DNA from 3 places in the Priestia sp. JV24 genome. Region 1 is predicted to be linked to each of the others. Evidence: predicted binding sites of a transcription regulator. Region 1 holds the regulator's gene; each other region holds the start of a gene.

Region 1 (5,293 bases):
AAGGAGATGCATATCCACGGTCAAACTGCATACCTTCTACCACTTCTAATTCAGTTGTGAAACCTTTTGATTCTTCAAGTGTGATAACGCCGTCGTTACCAACGCGCTCCATTGCTTCAGCAATTAATTGACCTACTTCTTCGTCAGCTGCTGAGATAGCCGCTACTTGAGCAATTGAATCTTTACCTTGAATTGGTTTAGAGATTGCTTTTAGTTCTTCAACCGCTACAGCTACTGCTTTTTCCATACCTTTACGGATACCCATTGGGTTAGCACCAGCCGTTACGTTTTTAAGACCTTCTCTGATCATTGCTTGCGCTAAAACTGTTGCAGTAGTTGTACCGTCACCAGCGACGTCGTTTGTTTTGCTAGCAACTTCGGCTACTAATTTAGCACCCATATTTTCAAATGCGTCTTCTAATTCGATTTCTTTTGCAATTGTTACACCGTCATTTGTAATAAGCGGTGAACCGAATTTCTTTTCTAATACAACGTTACGACCTTTTGGTCCAAGCGTTACTTTTACAGCATTTGCCAATGTGTCTACACCACGTAGCATTGCGCGACGTGCTTCTTCGCTAAATTTAATGTCTTTTGCCATGTTCTTTGACCTCCTCAAGATTTTCTTAATAATCTATTTTTTACGTATGATAAGTTTGTGGTTAAAATTAGCCGATTACAGCTAAAATATCGCTTTCGCGTAAAATTAAGTATTCAGTACCTTCGTATTTCACTTCAGTACCCGCATATTTTGAGAAGATGATACGATCGCCCGCAGCTACTTCTAAAGCTACACGCTCACCGCTTTCTAATACTCGGCCTGTACCAACAGCAACAATTTTACCCTCTTGTGGTTTTTCTTTTGCACTGTCCGGTAACACGATACCGCTTGCTGTTTTTTCCTCAGATTTTACAAGTTCAATCACTACGCGATCACCTAATGGCTTTAACAAGTGAAACAACCTCCTCAAATAATATGTTTGCATTTTTATTAGCACTCAAGCTCAACGAGTGCTAACACAATTATTATATTAAAACAAAGTGGGTTTTTTTTGCAAGTATTAAACAAAAAAAATTTAAAATTTACGAAAACTACATATAATAGTCTTAGATTTCGACGATTTTGAGAAATAAAGCATTCTTTTCTCTGTTCAATAATATGTATGTTACAATACGAGCAAGAAGAAATTACTGACTTTACAGTACTTCTTCGACATATATACATAAAAACCTTTTAAAGGAGTATAGAAGATTGGAAAAACGTTATTGGTATGTTATCCTCACCTACATCCTTATGCAGTTTTCAGGAGTTGTTGGTATACCGCTGTTAAAATTAACAGGAATATTTGATCAATATCCAGTTCGAACAGCGACTGTCATGCTTTTGACTTATTGGACCATCATTAGCTTTATCCTTGGTTTACTTATTGTCTTACTGCTGCTGCGCCGTGACATGTCCATGCGTATAGAACATGCGGGAACAACGGTAACTGTGGTCTGGTCAGTCCTTGGGGTGTTCCTGGCTATGGCTGGTCAAGCTGTAGCAGGGATGATTGAGCACGCTCTTGGCATTACCCAAGTATCTGAAAATACACAAAACATTGTTAATCTTGTTAAAGCAACGCCGTTCCTTATTGTCGTTACGTCTGTTATTGGACCAATTCTAGAAGAGATTATTTTTCGAAAGATTATTTTCGGTTCTCTTCACAAACGATATAATTTTTTTATCTCTGCATTTATTAGTTCCCTTATTTTCGCTGCCGTACACTGGGATTTTAAACATTTGCTCGTGTATACAGCCATGGGATTTGTATTTGCATTCCTTTATGCAAGAACAAAACTAATTATTGTACCCATTATTGCTCACGTGTTGATGAATACAATCGTTATTTTATCTCAAACTATTTTTGCAGATAAAATTATAGAAATGCAAAAGCAAGCAGAACAAATGCAGTTTATTTTTGGAGGCATGTTTTTATGAAGAATATCCCTTTAACACGAGGGTTTATTTATATTATTATGGGGATTTTATTCACCTACCTGGCTATTCAAAATGCTCAGGAAACCGTGTGGAACTTCCCTACGATCTTATTTGCACTCGTAGCCGCATTCGATTTCAGATTTGCGGTTCGCATTTTTATCTTGCACTATAAAATTAAAAAGTTGCAGCAGCAATATAAAAATCAAGATGATTCATCTAAATAAAAAAACCACTGTTTCAGTGGTTTTTTTACATACTAACATCTTCTCTTTCTTGCTCTGCCCTTGCCTTTAACACTTTGCGATACGAAATGCGGGAAATAATGATGCTGATTTCATACAAAATTAAGAGCGGCACTGTCACCATCATGTGCGAGAGCAATTCCGGTGGTGTAATCAGTGCGGCAATAACTAGCAGTACGAAATAGGCATACTTTCGAATTTGAGATAAAAACATAGGCGTTATAATTCCTAATCGCGTCAAAAACATGACGACGACAGGAAGCTGAAACAACAGGCCAAAAGGCAGTGTGAGCTGCATTAAAAAAGAAAAGTATTCATTAATGCCAATCACTTGGTTTACATTCAGCTCATCGGAAACCCGCGTCATAAAATCGACGACAAATGGAAACAACACAAAATAAGAAAAAGAGACACCGCCGATAAAGAGAAAAATGGAAACAGGAATATATCCAAGCGTTACCTTACGCTCTTTTTCATATAAACCAGGACTAACAAATGCCCAAAGTTGATACAGTGCAACAGGAGCTGCAAGTACACAGCCGATAATAACAGCAAACTGCATATAAATCTTAACTGGATCTGTTAGCCTAAATGCATTCATCGTTAAATTTTTTGCCTCATCAGCATGCTGTAAATAGACAATAACCTTATCCGCTATAAAAAAGCCGCCAATTGTGGCAATGACAAAGAAAAATAAAACAATTAAAATGCGTTTTCGCAGCTCTCCTATATGATCATATATTGACATTTCTTGTTCGGTCATACTATGATCACCCTTTTACTCTTTGTCATCTACTTGACGCTGTTTATCTTTTTCACGATCTTCTGATGCACCGCTAGCGGCATGCTTAAACTCTCTAAGCGTTTGCCCGACTGATCTTCCTAGCTCCGGTAACCGTTTCGGTCCAAAAATAAGCAGTGCTACAATCGCAATAATAATCCAACTACCTGCTCCAATCCCCATATTCCCACTCTCCTTATTAATTTAGACTTAAGGAAATCGTAACACAGTCCATCTTATTCAACAGGATAATTTTTCAAAAAGTAGACAAGCGACTGTAATTCTACAGCCAGATCAATATGATGCAGTCGAATCTCATCCGGTACGTTTAAGCGTGCAGGAGTGAAGTTTAAAATCCCTTTAATTCCGCAATTCACTAAACGATCGGTAATTTGCTGAGCCACAGTGGCAGGAACGGTTAAAATCGCCACTGAGATATCATCACTCATATAATCTTCCAATTGGTCAAGGTGATAAACCGGCACGTCGCCTACTTTTGTACCGACTTTATCTTCTATCACATCAAAAGCGCACTCAATTTTGGTGTTATTATTTTTAATAAAATTATAATTTAAAAAGGCCGTTCCCAGATTCCCTACGCCAATCAGTGCTACTTTCGTTACTTCATCTTGGTCTAACGTTTTACGGAAAAATGTAAGTAAATAATTTACATTGTAGCCGTATCCCTTTTTCCCTAATGCTCCAAAGTAAGAAAAATCCCGACGAATAGTAGCAGAATCAACTTTCACTGCCTCACTTAACTCCGCTGACGAAACACGCTGTTTACCAGAAGCATGCAAGTTTTTTAAAAAACGATAATAAAGCGGCAATCGTTTAGCCGTTGCTTGTGGTATTTTTAATTGTTCAGTGTTCACGTTGTACCCCCTCAGTTCATGTATGTCATTACTAACATTTTCAAGTCATATTGCATTACCTTTCACAAAGCCTCAACCGCTCCGAGGTAGCGCTTCCAATTCTCTCTCTTTTCTCTTGTTTTATATATACTCCGCTTCATACCCCGACTCCTTTTGGCTATCCAGCACTACTTAAAGTCGGTAGTTAGAACGAAGCAATTAGCCCTTCAAAGGATCCGTTTGTTAGTCATGACGGGTTTTCTACATCCATCATATATAAGTTCAGAGATGCACTTATCTCTTATTTTAACATAGTATCCTGTATAAAATGTGCAGGTAAAATCATTTTATTTCATGAATCAAAACATTCGCTTCATCATTTGTCCTTGTCCCTCTACAAATTACAAACGCTTGTAGGAAGAACTTGTAGTTGAAAATATGTTAAAATACACTATGGATATACTACTAGAGGTGAAAAAATGATTATTCTACAATTGAACGGTATTACAAAATACTATGGGGCAGAACCCATTTTATCGAATATAAAGTTAGAAGTACAATCAAAAGACCGCATTGCCCTAGTGGGACGAAACGGTGCTGGTAAATCAACTTTATTAAAAATTATTGCTGAGCAGCTTTCTTATGACAGCGGAGAAATTATTAAACCTAAAGGTGTTTCCATTGATTATATGGGACAAGATACAGTTCTTGAGTCAACACTCTCCATATGGGAAGAAATGATGACGGTCTTTGCTCCATTAAAGAAGATGGAAAAAGAATTACGTACGCTTGAAACGAAGATGGGCGATCCAGACATTTTTAATGATTCAGTTCAATACGAAAAACTAACCAAAGAGTACGATCAGCTTCAAGTAACGTTCAAAGATTTAGGCGGCTATCAATATGAAGCGGATACACGATCTATTCTTCACGGTTTCCGTTTTTCAAACTTTGACTATAGCACCCCTATTTCTTCCTTGAGCGGTGGACAAAAAACGCGCTTGGCTCTTGCAAAACTGCTTTTAACAAAGCCAGACTTGCTTATTCTGGATGAGCCTACCAACCACTTAGATATTGAAACTTTAGCATGGCTGGAACAGTTTCTGCAAGGGTATGAAGGAGCTATTTTAATTGTTTCACACGATCGTTACTTCCTTGATAAAGTCGTAAATCAAGTGTATGAAGTCACAAAAAAAACAACGGTCAAGTACACGGGCAACTACTCTAAATACCTTGTACAAAAAGCAGAGCGATATGAAAAAGAGTTGCGTCAGTACGAAAAGCAGCAAGATGAAGTCGCAAAACTGAATGATTTTATTCAGCGAAATATCGCCCGCGCATCGACTACAAAACGTGCGCAAAGCAGACGGAAACAGCTCGATCGAATAGAGTTAATAAATCGACCTAACGAAGGCGAAAAATCAGCTAGTTTTTC
Region 2 (5,293 bases), on a different contig from region 1:
TACGTTACGAACTGTTGATTCTTTTTGGCCAATCGCTACATAGATACATACCATATCTTGATCTTTTTGGTTTAAGATTGTATCGATTGCTACCGATGTTTTACCCGTTTGACGGTCACCGATAATTAACTCACGCTGTCCACGACCGATCGGCACAAGTGCGTCAATCGCCTTGATACCTGTTTGAAGCGGCTCATGTACTGATTTACGATCCATAACGCCAGGTGCAGCACCTTCAATTGGACGTGTTTTTGTTGTTTCTACTGGGCCTAAGCCGTCTACTGGCTGACCTAATGAGTTAACAACACGACCGATTAACTGCTCCCCTACTGGAACTTCCATGATGCGTCCTGTACGGCGAACTTCGTCACCTTCACGAATTTCCGTATATGGTCCTAAAATAATGATACCTACATTGTTTTCTTCTAAGTTTTGTGCCATTCCCATGACACCATTTGAAAATTCAACCAGTTCTCCAGCCATGACATTGTCGAGGCCATGAGCACGTGCGATACCGTCCCCAACTTGGATAACAGTACCTACATCACTCACTTTAATCTCAGACTGATAGTTTTCAATTTGCTGCTTGATCAGCGCACTAATTTCTTCAGCTTTGATGCTCATGAATTTCACCCCTATCTACGATCTGTGTGCAAGAAGTCCTCGGTGGATCGTTTCTAATTTGCTGCTAATGCTGCCATCATAGATACGATTACCAATGCGAAGCTTCACGCCGCCGATTAGGCTTTTATCTACTATATTTGAAATATTTAACGTATGTTTTCCAACTTTAGAAGCAAATGATTGTGAGATTGCTCTTTTCTCATCTGCACTTAAAGGTTTGACAGAATAAACAGTTGCATCTGCCACGCCACGTACTTCGTTCGCTAGGAAACGATACTCTTTTACCATTTCGCTAACAATTTGAATGCGGTGACGCTCTAATAATAGAAGAACCGTATGTTGAACAGTTGGTGAAAGTTCAGCAAATGCCTCACTTACAAACTGTTTTTTTCGCTCAATTGTAATTTTTGGATGAGTTAATACATCCATTAATTCAGGTGTTTTAGCAAACACCTCTTCAACGATTTGTAGCTGGTCTTGCATTTCATCGATCATCTGTTTTTCTGTTGCTAATTGAAAAAGAGCTAGTGCATAGCGTTTGGCTACAGCTGGTTGACTCATCGTACATCCCCTACTTCTTGGATATATTCATGAATTAACTTCTCTTGATCTTGTTCAGAAAGTTCTTTTTCAATAACTTTCGACGCAATTAAAACAGATAATGAAGCAACTTGCTCACGTAACGCAGCAACTGCTTGATCTTTTTGCTGTTCGATTTCTTGTTTTGCTGCAGCTTTTAGACGCTCAGACTCTTCGCGTGCTGCCGCAATGATTTCTTCTTTTTTATCTTCTGCAGACTTTCTAGCGTTTTCCATCATTACTTGCACTTCTTGACGAGATTGCTTTAAGATTTCACGCTGCTCTTCAACAAGCTTCTTCGCTTCCTCATTTTGCTTTTCTGCTTCATCAATCTCACCGGCAATATGCTCTTCACGTTTTTTCATGATTCCCATTACAGGACCAAACGCGAATTTTTGAAGTAACGCAAGTAGGATAAGGAACATCACTAATTGGAAAAGAATATCTCCACCATTAATGCCTGCTGCTCCTAACACAAACATGTTCGACACGGCCATGTTCACTCCCTTCAGAGACTCCACATATATAATTTACTTATTAAAGACATAAAGTAATGGCGAAGGTTCTTTTGAATGATCTTCGCCACATGTAACACATTATTATTTACCTTGTACCATGAATGCAATAACTACGGCGATAATTGGAAGCGCCTCAACTAAGGCAACCCCAACGAACATCATTGAAGTTAATGTACCACGTGCTTCTGGTTGGCGAGCTGTGCCTTCAATCGTCTTAGAAACGATAAGACCGTTACCAATACCAGCACCTAGTGCCGCTAAACCAATCGCAATTGCAGATGCTATTAAACCCATTTTATAAAGTCCTCCCTTAATATATATGATTTTGTTTAACTAAGTTTTGTTTTGTCCAAATTGGGTATTACTTGAACAAAGCTTTATAAATTAATGGTCGCTACTCACTTTGTGAGATAAATAAACCATCGTTAACATTGTGAAAATGAAGGCCTGAATTGCGCCTACAAAAATACTGAATCCTTGCCATAAAAGCATTGGAATAGCAGCTCCAATTGTACCTAGGAAGCCTGTTGTTGCTAAACCAGCTAGCAAGCTTAACAAAATTTCCCCAGCATAAATATTACCGTAAAGACGAAGGCCAAGCGTTAACGTATTGGCAAACTCCTCGATAATCTTAAGCGGGAATAAAAACGCCATTGGCTTGAAGTAATCTTTCGTGTATGCAGAAAAACCTCGCATTTTAATACCATAATAATGTGATAGTACAACTACCATAACGGCTAACGTCAGCGTAATTGCTGGATCAGCGGTTGGCGATTTCCACCATAAGTTATGGTCAATCACGATGGCAAATGGAAGACCCAACATATTTGACACAAAAATGTACATAAGTAAAGTTACACCTAGCGTCAAAAAGCGGCCACCTGTTTTCCAATCCATATTGCTATTAACGAGTCCTTTAACAAAATCTAAGACCCATTCAATAAAGTTTTGTGCACCGCTTGGCTTCATAGCAAGAGTACGAGTACATAAAACTGCAATTAAGAATACAATAACAGAAGCTACGGTAACCATAAGCAAGTTACTTTGACTAAAAGTAAGGCCTAGAAACTCTATAGTTGGTGATTCATGACCCAACTGTGTTCACCTCTCTTTCTATCTTCTACGCATATTTTGAACAACTAAATCTATGATAATGACAACGTAATACGTCATTAATCCCACAACTACACTAATAATATGAAAGGTTTTTGGATAAGAGATGGTAATCACAACTGCGAGAGCAGCTGTTGCAAATCTTACAACAGTCCCAATTGAACGGGGCTTTTTCCCCTCATCCAACGCCTGTCCAAACTGCTCAAACTTTCTTACTAAGTTCCACAAATTATACAAACTCAGGGCGGTTCCTAAAATTAAACCTGCAAAAACAGCCTTATAACTTGTAAATCCCCAGCCGAGAACGTATAATGCTAACAAATACAATATGTATGAACGAAGTCTTGGAAAAACGTGCTGCAAATCCTGCATGAATTATTAATCTCCTGAAAAAAAATGGTGGACTGTCCGCAGCATCATAAAAACACCTGCTGCTAGCCCTGAAAGAAGGCCTAAAATCAAAAATAGTGGTTCGGTGTCAAGCCATTGATCAGCCCATCTTCCAGAGAATAAGCCAATTAAGACTGAACCTGCTAACTGTGATAGAATGATTGACACTAATGCCATCGCTTGCAAAGGATGACGGTTGCGATCTTTCATAAGCTCATACCCCTTTTGCAAAATTTTCTTTTTTCCGAATTCTCTATCGTTTTTATAGCTCAATATATGATAGAAAGGCAAAAAAAATTGCTAAAAAAGGTAAAAACAGCTAATAAAATACGCAGAAATATCAACGGTTTTCACAGGTTGAAAACCTTATCATTTATATTCCCTGTAAGCATACAATAGCGTATATTTAATGTCAATGTGTTTAAGCTAAAAACTTCACAATCTCTTCTTATTGTTCACATTTCTGCCACACATAAAACCTCTTCAAATGAAAACATTTAAAGAGGTTCATTCAATCGTTATTGTACTGTGTACAACCTGCTCTTGTCTATGCTTTTTCACAAATGCAAATATTTGGTAGGCCCCCGGCACAAGCGATTCATCGATCGTTATTTTCTGTTTTCTCATGCCTCTTTCTACATCAACGTCAACATCTAAATATGATATAAACTGTAAAGACTGCTTATCAAAAAGAGCAACGCCTAACTCATCTGCTCCTTCAGGCAAAAACAGTTCATAGCTATAAGTATTTTTCTCTTTTTCCGCTGCTACTTGCAATCCCATGATACGAGGATAATCTGGAATGCTAACCATGTACATATAAGGAAGCGAAAATGTTTCACGTGAATCATTTATTTCCAAATATCCGTCATATATACCTTTATTTTTAAAACGGGGCTGCACCGATAAAGTGACAGCTATTTCTTTTGTCTGATGGGGCTGCACCGTGACGGGTAATGGAACATCCCAGTTCACTCCTTCATCCCTTCTCGGAACGTTTAAGCGATACGTTTTTGCTTTATCAGACTGGTTATCAATTTTAAATGATAAGACTTTCTTTGATGAGCGCGTAAAAATACCGAAAGATAAAGAAGATGGATAAAATAAAGAGTCTGCTGTGACAGCTTTTGCTATTTGAATTCTCCCAGCTCCTTGTTCATATACGCGATACGTTTGACCATTTAGCTGCTGCATTACTTTACTTGTGTTCATCAATGAAGCTTTGACTTGTTCAGGAGACCAGTTCGGGTGAGCTTGTAAAATAAGAGCGCACGCTCCAGCTACATGGGGCGCAGCCATACTTGTTCCATGCATGCGTTCGTATCCCCCAGGAACTGTACTATTAATGAAGTAACCAGGTGCGACGACGTCCGGCTTGATTCCCCAAGTAGTCGTTACAGGTCCTCTTGAACTGAAAGATGTGAGCAAGTCTTGCACCACTTGCTTGCCAGTACGTAAGTATGGCTGTTGAGACTGAATGTATTGACTAATGGTATCACCGTTTTTTTTACTTATCCATATCACTGGAATATTTACTGACTCCTGTAGTTTACCGATTATGCTTTTTTCAGTCGGACTATATAAAATAACGGCTCTTGCTCCTGCCTGTTCAGCTTGTTTAATCTTTTTTTCAACCACATTTCCTTCTGCTTTTAGCAAAATGACGTTACCCAACGCATGCTTTTGCTCTTTGAAGTATTCTTCATTTATTACACGCAGCGTTTGATTAAACGTCCATGGACGAGACCCTTCTACTGGCGCCATCATAATTTTTTCTTTGCTAAATCCAATTGTTAGAAATTGAACTGTTGTCGGGGAAACAGAAGCGCCAACCGAAATAGCTTTTCCCGCTGTACCTGGAGAGCCCACAGTCCATAAACCTGGACCTGAATTGCCGCTGGATGTAACCGTTACAATTCCTTTTTCAACAGCTCGATCTAACGCTAAGCTTGTTGGTAAATCAGGGCCATTCACATCATTTCCTAATGATAAATTAATAATATCTACATCATCTTGAATTGCTTTTTCGATAGCTAGAATAACACTTTCAGACGTTCCAGCTCCACCAG
Region 3 (5,293 bases), on a different contig from region 1:
TGATGATATTCAAGGAACGGGAGTGATTACTCTTGCAGCCGTTTTAACAGCGGTGCGTATTACAGGAACGCCCCTAAAAGATCAGAGGGTTGTTGTATTTGGACCGGGATCTGCCGGAATCGGGAATGCTGATCGTATTCATAGTGCGATGATGCTTGAAGGGCTATCTGAAGAAGAAGCGTATGATCGTTTTTGGGCATATGATTACAGAGGTCTGTTAACCGAAGATATGGAAGATTTAGCTCCTTTTCAACAGCCGTATGTTCGCCAAAATGAAGAGATTAAAGAATGGGAAAAAGACGATGAAAATAAAATTTCACTGTTGGAGCTTGTCAAGCAAGTGAAGCCGACTATTTTAATTGGAACATCAGGCGTCACGGATGCTTTTACCGAAGAAATTATTAAAGAAATGGCAAAGCATGTAGAGCGTCCGGTGATTATGCCGCTTTCAAACCCAACTAAACTTGCTGAAGCTATTCCAGAAAATATTATAAAATGGACGGAAGGAAAAGCCCTTATTGCAACGGGAAGTCCATTTGAACCCGTTGAATATAACGGGCACACTTATGAAATCGGACAGGCTAATAATGCTTTTGTGTTTCCGGGTCTTGGTTTAGGTGCAATTGTGGTTCGCGCTCAAAAGTTTACTGAATCTATGTTTGCAGAAGCAGCCAATGCAGTAGCGCGTATAGCAGAAACAGACACAAAAGGAGATACGCTTCTTCCCAACATTAAAGATCTTCAAAAAGTATCAAAGGCGGTTGCTGTAGCAGTTGCTGATGCTGCTGTAAAAGATAACGTAGCAACTGTTACCAAGCAAAATGTAACTGAACTTGTAGAAGCAGCGGCATGGCAGCCTGTTTATAAACCGGTTAAGGCAAGAAATGAATGAGGTGAATGATAAATGAGCATAGGTCAAATTTTTCTCATTCTCGCGCCTATCTTTTTTGTCATTTTGCTTGGTTATTTAGCAGGGCACTTTAAAAAATTTGATAAGCAAACGTCTAAGGGGCTCAACACATTAGTAACGAAGTTTGCGCTTCCTGCACACTTATTTGTAGGTGTAACGACAACTCCAAGAAAAACACTCATAGACGAATGGCCGTTTTTAGTAGCGCTGATTTTAGGAATCGTCGGGTTTTACATCATTATATTGCTCGTCGTGAAGTATGCAGGGAAGCATACGTTAACTTCTTCTTCTATGTTTGCCCTAAACTCAGCTCAGCCAACGTTTGCTTTTATGGGCATTCCAGTACTCGGAGGATTGTTCGGTGCAGGCGCCGTAGCGATTCCAATTGCCATAACAGGAATCGTAGTAAACGCGATTTTAGACCCGCTGGCAACGATTTTAGGAACCGTTGGACAACGGGGGCGAAAAGAAGGGGAAGAGAAAACAAGTTTATTCAAAGTAACGGTTCATTCCATTTTGCATGGTTTATCTGAGCCTTTGGCATGTGTACCGTTAATTGGAGTGATTTTAACGCTTTGCGGCTTTCAGTCACCTAAACTTTTACAGGATATGCTTGATCAAATCGGAAGTATCACATCGGGAGCAGCTTTGTTTGCGGTAGGAGTAACGATTGGAATTGGAAAAATTAACTTCAGTAAAGGTGCGCTTGGGATCGCCGTCTTAAAAGTAGCGGTTCAACCCATCGTTATGCTCGGAATTGCAGTATGGATAGGATTATCTTCAGATGAAGTGACAAAAGCTATTTTGCTGGTAGCTTTTCCTGGGTCTGCTGTAGCTGCGATGATTGCTTTGCGGTTTGAAAGCTTGGAAAACGAAACCGCATCTGCTTTTGTCATTAGTGCTATTTTATCGTTGATTACGCTGCCGCTTCTTATTTCTTGGCTTATGTAAATAAAAAAACGAAAGAGGAGAATTCCTCTTTCGTTTTAAGACGGATTAATAAGCTAATGCAAATAATCCTTTGATATGAGATAAGTAACGAACGTTACTTGCTTCTTTCATAAGTGATGCTGGTAAACCTTTTAATTGCGTTTTGTTTCCGCCGATTGTACCAATTGCATCTTTGCGTCCAAGACTTCCTAGTGTACCAGAGAAGACAGGAACGAATGATTCCATTGCTCCGCCGCGAATAGCTACTGCTAAGTTCACGCCTACAACTTCACCCATTTGCCAAGCTAATTGAGCAGTAGGTGGGTAAGGGCGACCTTCTGGACCCATTACAACCGCTGAGTCACCAGCAAGGAATACATCTTTATGAGATGTAGATTGTAAGAATTCATTTACAAGTGCACGACCGCGGTTTACTTCGATACCTGAGTTAGCAACTACAGAATTACCTTGAACTCCGCCAGTCCATACCATTGTTTTTGTTTCAATTTTGCTGCCGTCTTTAAGTTCAACAGTTGTAGCATCCATTTTTGTTACAGGTGTACCAGTAACAAATGTAACGCCACGTTTTGTTAAGCTTGATTGAGCGCGCTCTACTAATTCAGCAGGGAAGCCTGGAAGAACTGTAGGAGCTGCTTCTACACAGTATAGAGAAATTTCTTTTGGATCAACACCGTGTTTTAGACATAGGCTTGGCATTAAGTCAGCGTATTCACCAACAAGTTCGATACCTGTTAATCCGCCGCCGCCAACTACGATTGTACCGTCAGCTTTATTTTTTGTTTTGCTGTATTCAGCGATACAAGCTTCTACGTGTGCACGTAAACGGTTTGCATCATTTACTGATTTAAGAACGAAGCTGTGCTCTTCTAAACCAGGGATACCGAAGTAAGCAGTTTCACTACCTAAAGCTGTAACAAGGTAGTCGTAGCTTAATTTTGTACCATCTTCAAGAGATACTTCACGTTGATCTGGTGAGATTTCTTTTACCGTTGCAATTTTTAAATCAACGTTGTAGTTTTTAAGTAATTTATCAAGTGGTAAAGCTACCGCTTGTTCAGAAACGCCGCCTACAGCTAGACGGTGTAATTCTGTAATGATTTGGTGAGTAGCAAAACGGTTCACTACTGTAATTTTTGCTTCATCCGCACTTAGGTGTTGGCGAGCTGTCATTGCAGTTAATAAACCACCGTAACCGCCGCCTAAAATTAAAATATGTTTTGACATAGTCGATCCTCCGTCCACACTTTTTAATGAAAATTATTTTTGTTTTTCGTTTGTAATGTCTAAATACGCTTGTGCAAAGCGGAATAGTTTTTGAGCTTGTGGATCTTTAAGCATGCGTAATAAACCGAATAAACCGATTGAATTAGAAGCATTTGCTTCTGCACGATCGTTTGCTTCGATTGCAGTAGCTGCAAGACCTTTTACTGTTCCTTCTACCGGCTCGATAAATTCTTTTACTCCACCAAGTAGATCTTCTTTTAATACGTCGTCAGTTAATAATGATTGCGCAACGTCGTAAGTTTTTGTAAGCACCGTTACCATTTCAGATAATTTTGGTAAATTATCTACAAGAACAGTAAGAGCTTCTTGTACTTCAGGCTTTAACAATTGATCTAACACATCCGCTTGACCTTTGTTAACTGCCGCTTCTGTTTGTACAGCAGCATTTTCCTCTGCAGCTGATTTTTGAATAGTTGATTGAGACATGAAAAGTCCTCCTTTGCTGGATACTGTTGCATATGTAGTTCCTAGTTATCTGCTAGACTTTCAAACTACATTGTGAAGTTGTGAAATCTTGCACATAATTCTATTTTAATTTTAATACGAGATAAAATCAACTCATTTCGTTGAAAAAATAAGTGAAGAACCTCGTAACCCTATGTTTAATAAAAGTTTATAAGAAATAAAGTGAATAATTGCCTAGGTAAATAAAATTAAAATAGGGAACTAACATGATTCCTCTTCCTACGATAAAACAAATAACGTCATATTTCAACACATACGGACTTAATATTCTATAAGTATTAAAAAGATAGGGCGCATTTACTATTTAAAGAGTTTTCAAAAAATTACATTGACTTACTATAGTGTTCTACATATAATCAGAATATAACATCTTATGTAAGGAGATATAACATGGTTATAGTGGATGAACTTTATCATAATGTGGTCATTACATTGCCTCAATTAAAATTAATTGAATTTATAATGAAGTTAAAAGAAGCTAAAGCACAAGAAATAGAAGATATAAAAACGAAAATTAGTAAATACGAAGAGAAGAAACGTGCTGAAGAAGCTTGGTATCAATCACTATCGCCGTTTCGTAAATTTTTTACCGGGCGTCCTTTAAGTCAGCATCAAGCGGTCGAGTATATGGTATACGTAAAGGAACGCTTTAAAAAAATTGATCACCTTAAAGCACAAATGCGAGAACTTCATGAAGTTCTTGAATTAATAAAAGCGGAAAATGAAGAAACAAGTGAAATTACACTTTCGCCTGCTATTGTACAAGAAATAAAACGATTAAAAAGCAGTGGAGGCGTTGGGATATGAGTGTTAATGAACTAAGTTTAGGGATAAATACAACGTGGGTCGTGTTAACAGCGGCGATGATTTTGTTAATGGAAGGCGGCTTTGCCTTGCTAGAGGCAGGTTTTGTCCGCTACAAAAATAGTGTGAATATTATTATGAAAGTATTCGCTGATATTACAATAGGAACGCTTTGTTTCTATTTAATTGGTTTTGGATTAATGTACGGAGATGATTTAGGCGGAGTTGTCGGTAAAAGCGGTTTTGCGCTATCAGGTAATTTATCGCACCTTGACATTCCAATTGGGCTTGAAACGTTTTGGTTGTTTCAATGTGCATTTGTTATTGCGGTCATTTCTATCGTTTCTGGAGCAGTGGCAGAACGAATTAATTTCCGTGCATACCTTTTATATGCGATTTTGATGACTACATTTATCTATCCTATAGCCGGCCACTGGATCTGGGGAGGCGGATGGATTAGTAAGTTAGGGATGCTTGATTTTGCCGGTTCGGCGGTTATCCATGCTCTTGGTGGTTTTTCAGCTTTAGCAGCTGCAATAATGATTGGACCGAGAAAAGGGAAGTTCACGAAAAATGGAATTAGTTCTGTTTCTCTTCCCAGCAATTTGCCGCTTGCATCAGTGGGTGCTTTTTTATTATGGTTTGGATGGTTCGGGTTTAACGCAGGAAGTACGCTAAGTGCCACTGACGTTAGAATTGGTCACATTGCTATTGTCACAATGTTATCAGCAGCAGCAGGCGGAGCAGCTACTTTATTTTATACTTTATTTCGCTACAACCGTTCAGATGCACCTTCTGTAATAAATGGATCGCTTGCTGGACTGGTTGGCATTACGGCCGGGTGCGCTTTTGTTAACACACCATCTGCTATTTTTATTG

Evidence for each region. Region 1 encodes Rex, which represses fermentation and respiration genes when NADH is low (regulators of the CRP and FNR family bind a similar motif). Its sites were predicted from a motif close to TTGTGAAATATTTCACAA; they were not measured.
Region 2: a site for Rex is predicted at 3,648-3,665, ahead of OK414_RS26800 (AtpZ/AtpI family protein). Genes of this name have one in related genera too.
Region 3: a site for Rex is predicted at 3,650-3,667, ahead of OK414_RS13800 (DUF1641 domain-containing protein). Genes of this name have one in related genera too.

Annotation. Positions count from the first base shown of each region.
Region 1 covers NZ_JAPCIN010000005.1:4,175-9,467, reverse strand. Annotated here, with positions in the region: gene groL (chaperonin GroEL) at 1-601, opposite strand, end outside; gene groES (co-chaperone GroES) at 669-953, opposite strand; gene OK414_RS01095 (CPBP family intramembrane glutamic endopeptidase) at 1,253-1,981, shown strand; gene OK414_RS01090 (YdiK family protein) at 1,978-2,205, shown strand; gene tatC (twin-arginine translocase subunit TatC) at 2,231-2,986, opposite strand; gene tatA (twin-arginine translocase TatA/TatE family subunit) at 3,002-3,187, opposite strand; gene OK414_RS01075 (redox-sensing transcriptional repressor Rex) at 3,241-3,879, opposite strand; gene OK414_RS01070 (ABC-F family ATP-binding cassette domain-containing protein) at 4,338-5,293, shown strand, end outside.
Region 2 covers NZ_JAPCIN010000024.1:222,347-227,639, forward strand. Annotated here, with positions in the region: gene atpA (F0F1 ATP synthase subunit alpha) at 1-624, opposite strand, end outside; gene OK414_RS26775 (F0F1 ATP synthase subunit delta) at 640-1,185, opposite strand; gene OK414_RS26780 (F0F1 ATP synthase subunit B) at 1,182-1,700, opposite strand; gene atpE (F0F1 ATP synthase subunit C) at 1,803-2,015, opposite strand; gene atpB (F0F1 ATP synthase subunit A) at 2,106-2,816, opposite strand; gene OK414_RS26795 (ATP synthase subunit I) at 2,835-3,206, opposite strand; gene OK414_RS26800 (AtpZ/AtpI family protein) at 3,213-3,434, opposite strand; gene OK414_RS26805 (S8 family serine peptidase) at 3,732-5,293, opposite strand, start outside.
Region 3 covers NZ_JAPCIN010000016.1:256,644-261,936, reverse strand. Annotated here, with positions in the region: gene OK414_RS13815 (NAD-dependent malic enzyme) at 1-892, shown strand, start outside; gene OK414_RS13810 (AEC family transporter) at 905-1,861, shown strand; gene OK414_RS13805 (NAD(P)/FAD-dependent oxidoreductase) at 1,907-3,085, opposite strand; gene OK414_RS13800 (DUF1641 domain-containing protein) at 3,119-3,571, opposite strand; gene OK414_RS13795 (hypothetical protein) at 4,001-4,417, shown strand; gene OK414_RS13790 (ammonium transporter) at 4,414-5,293, shown strand, end outside.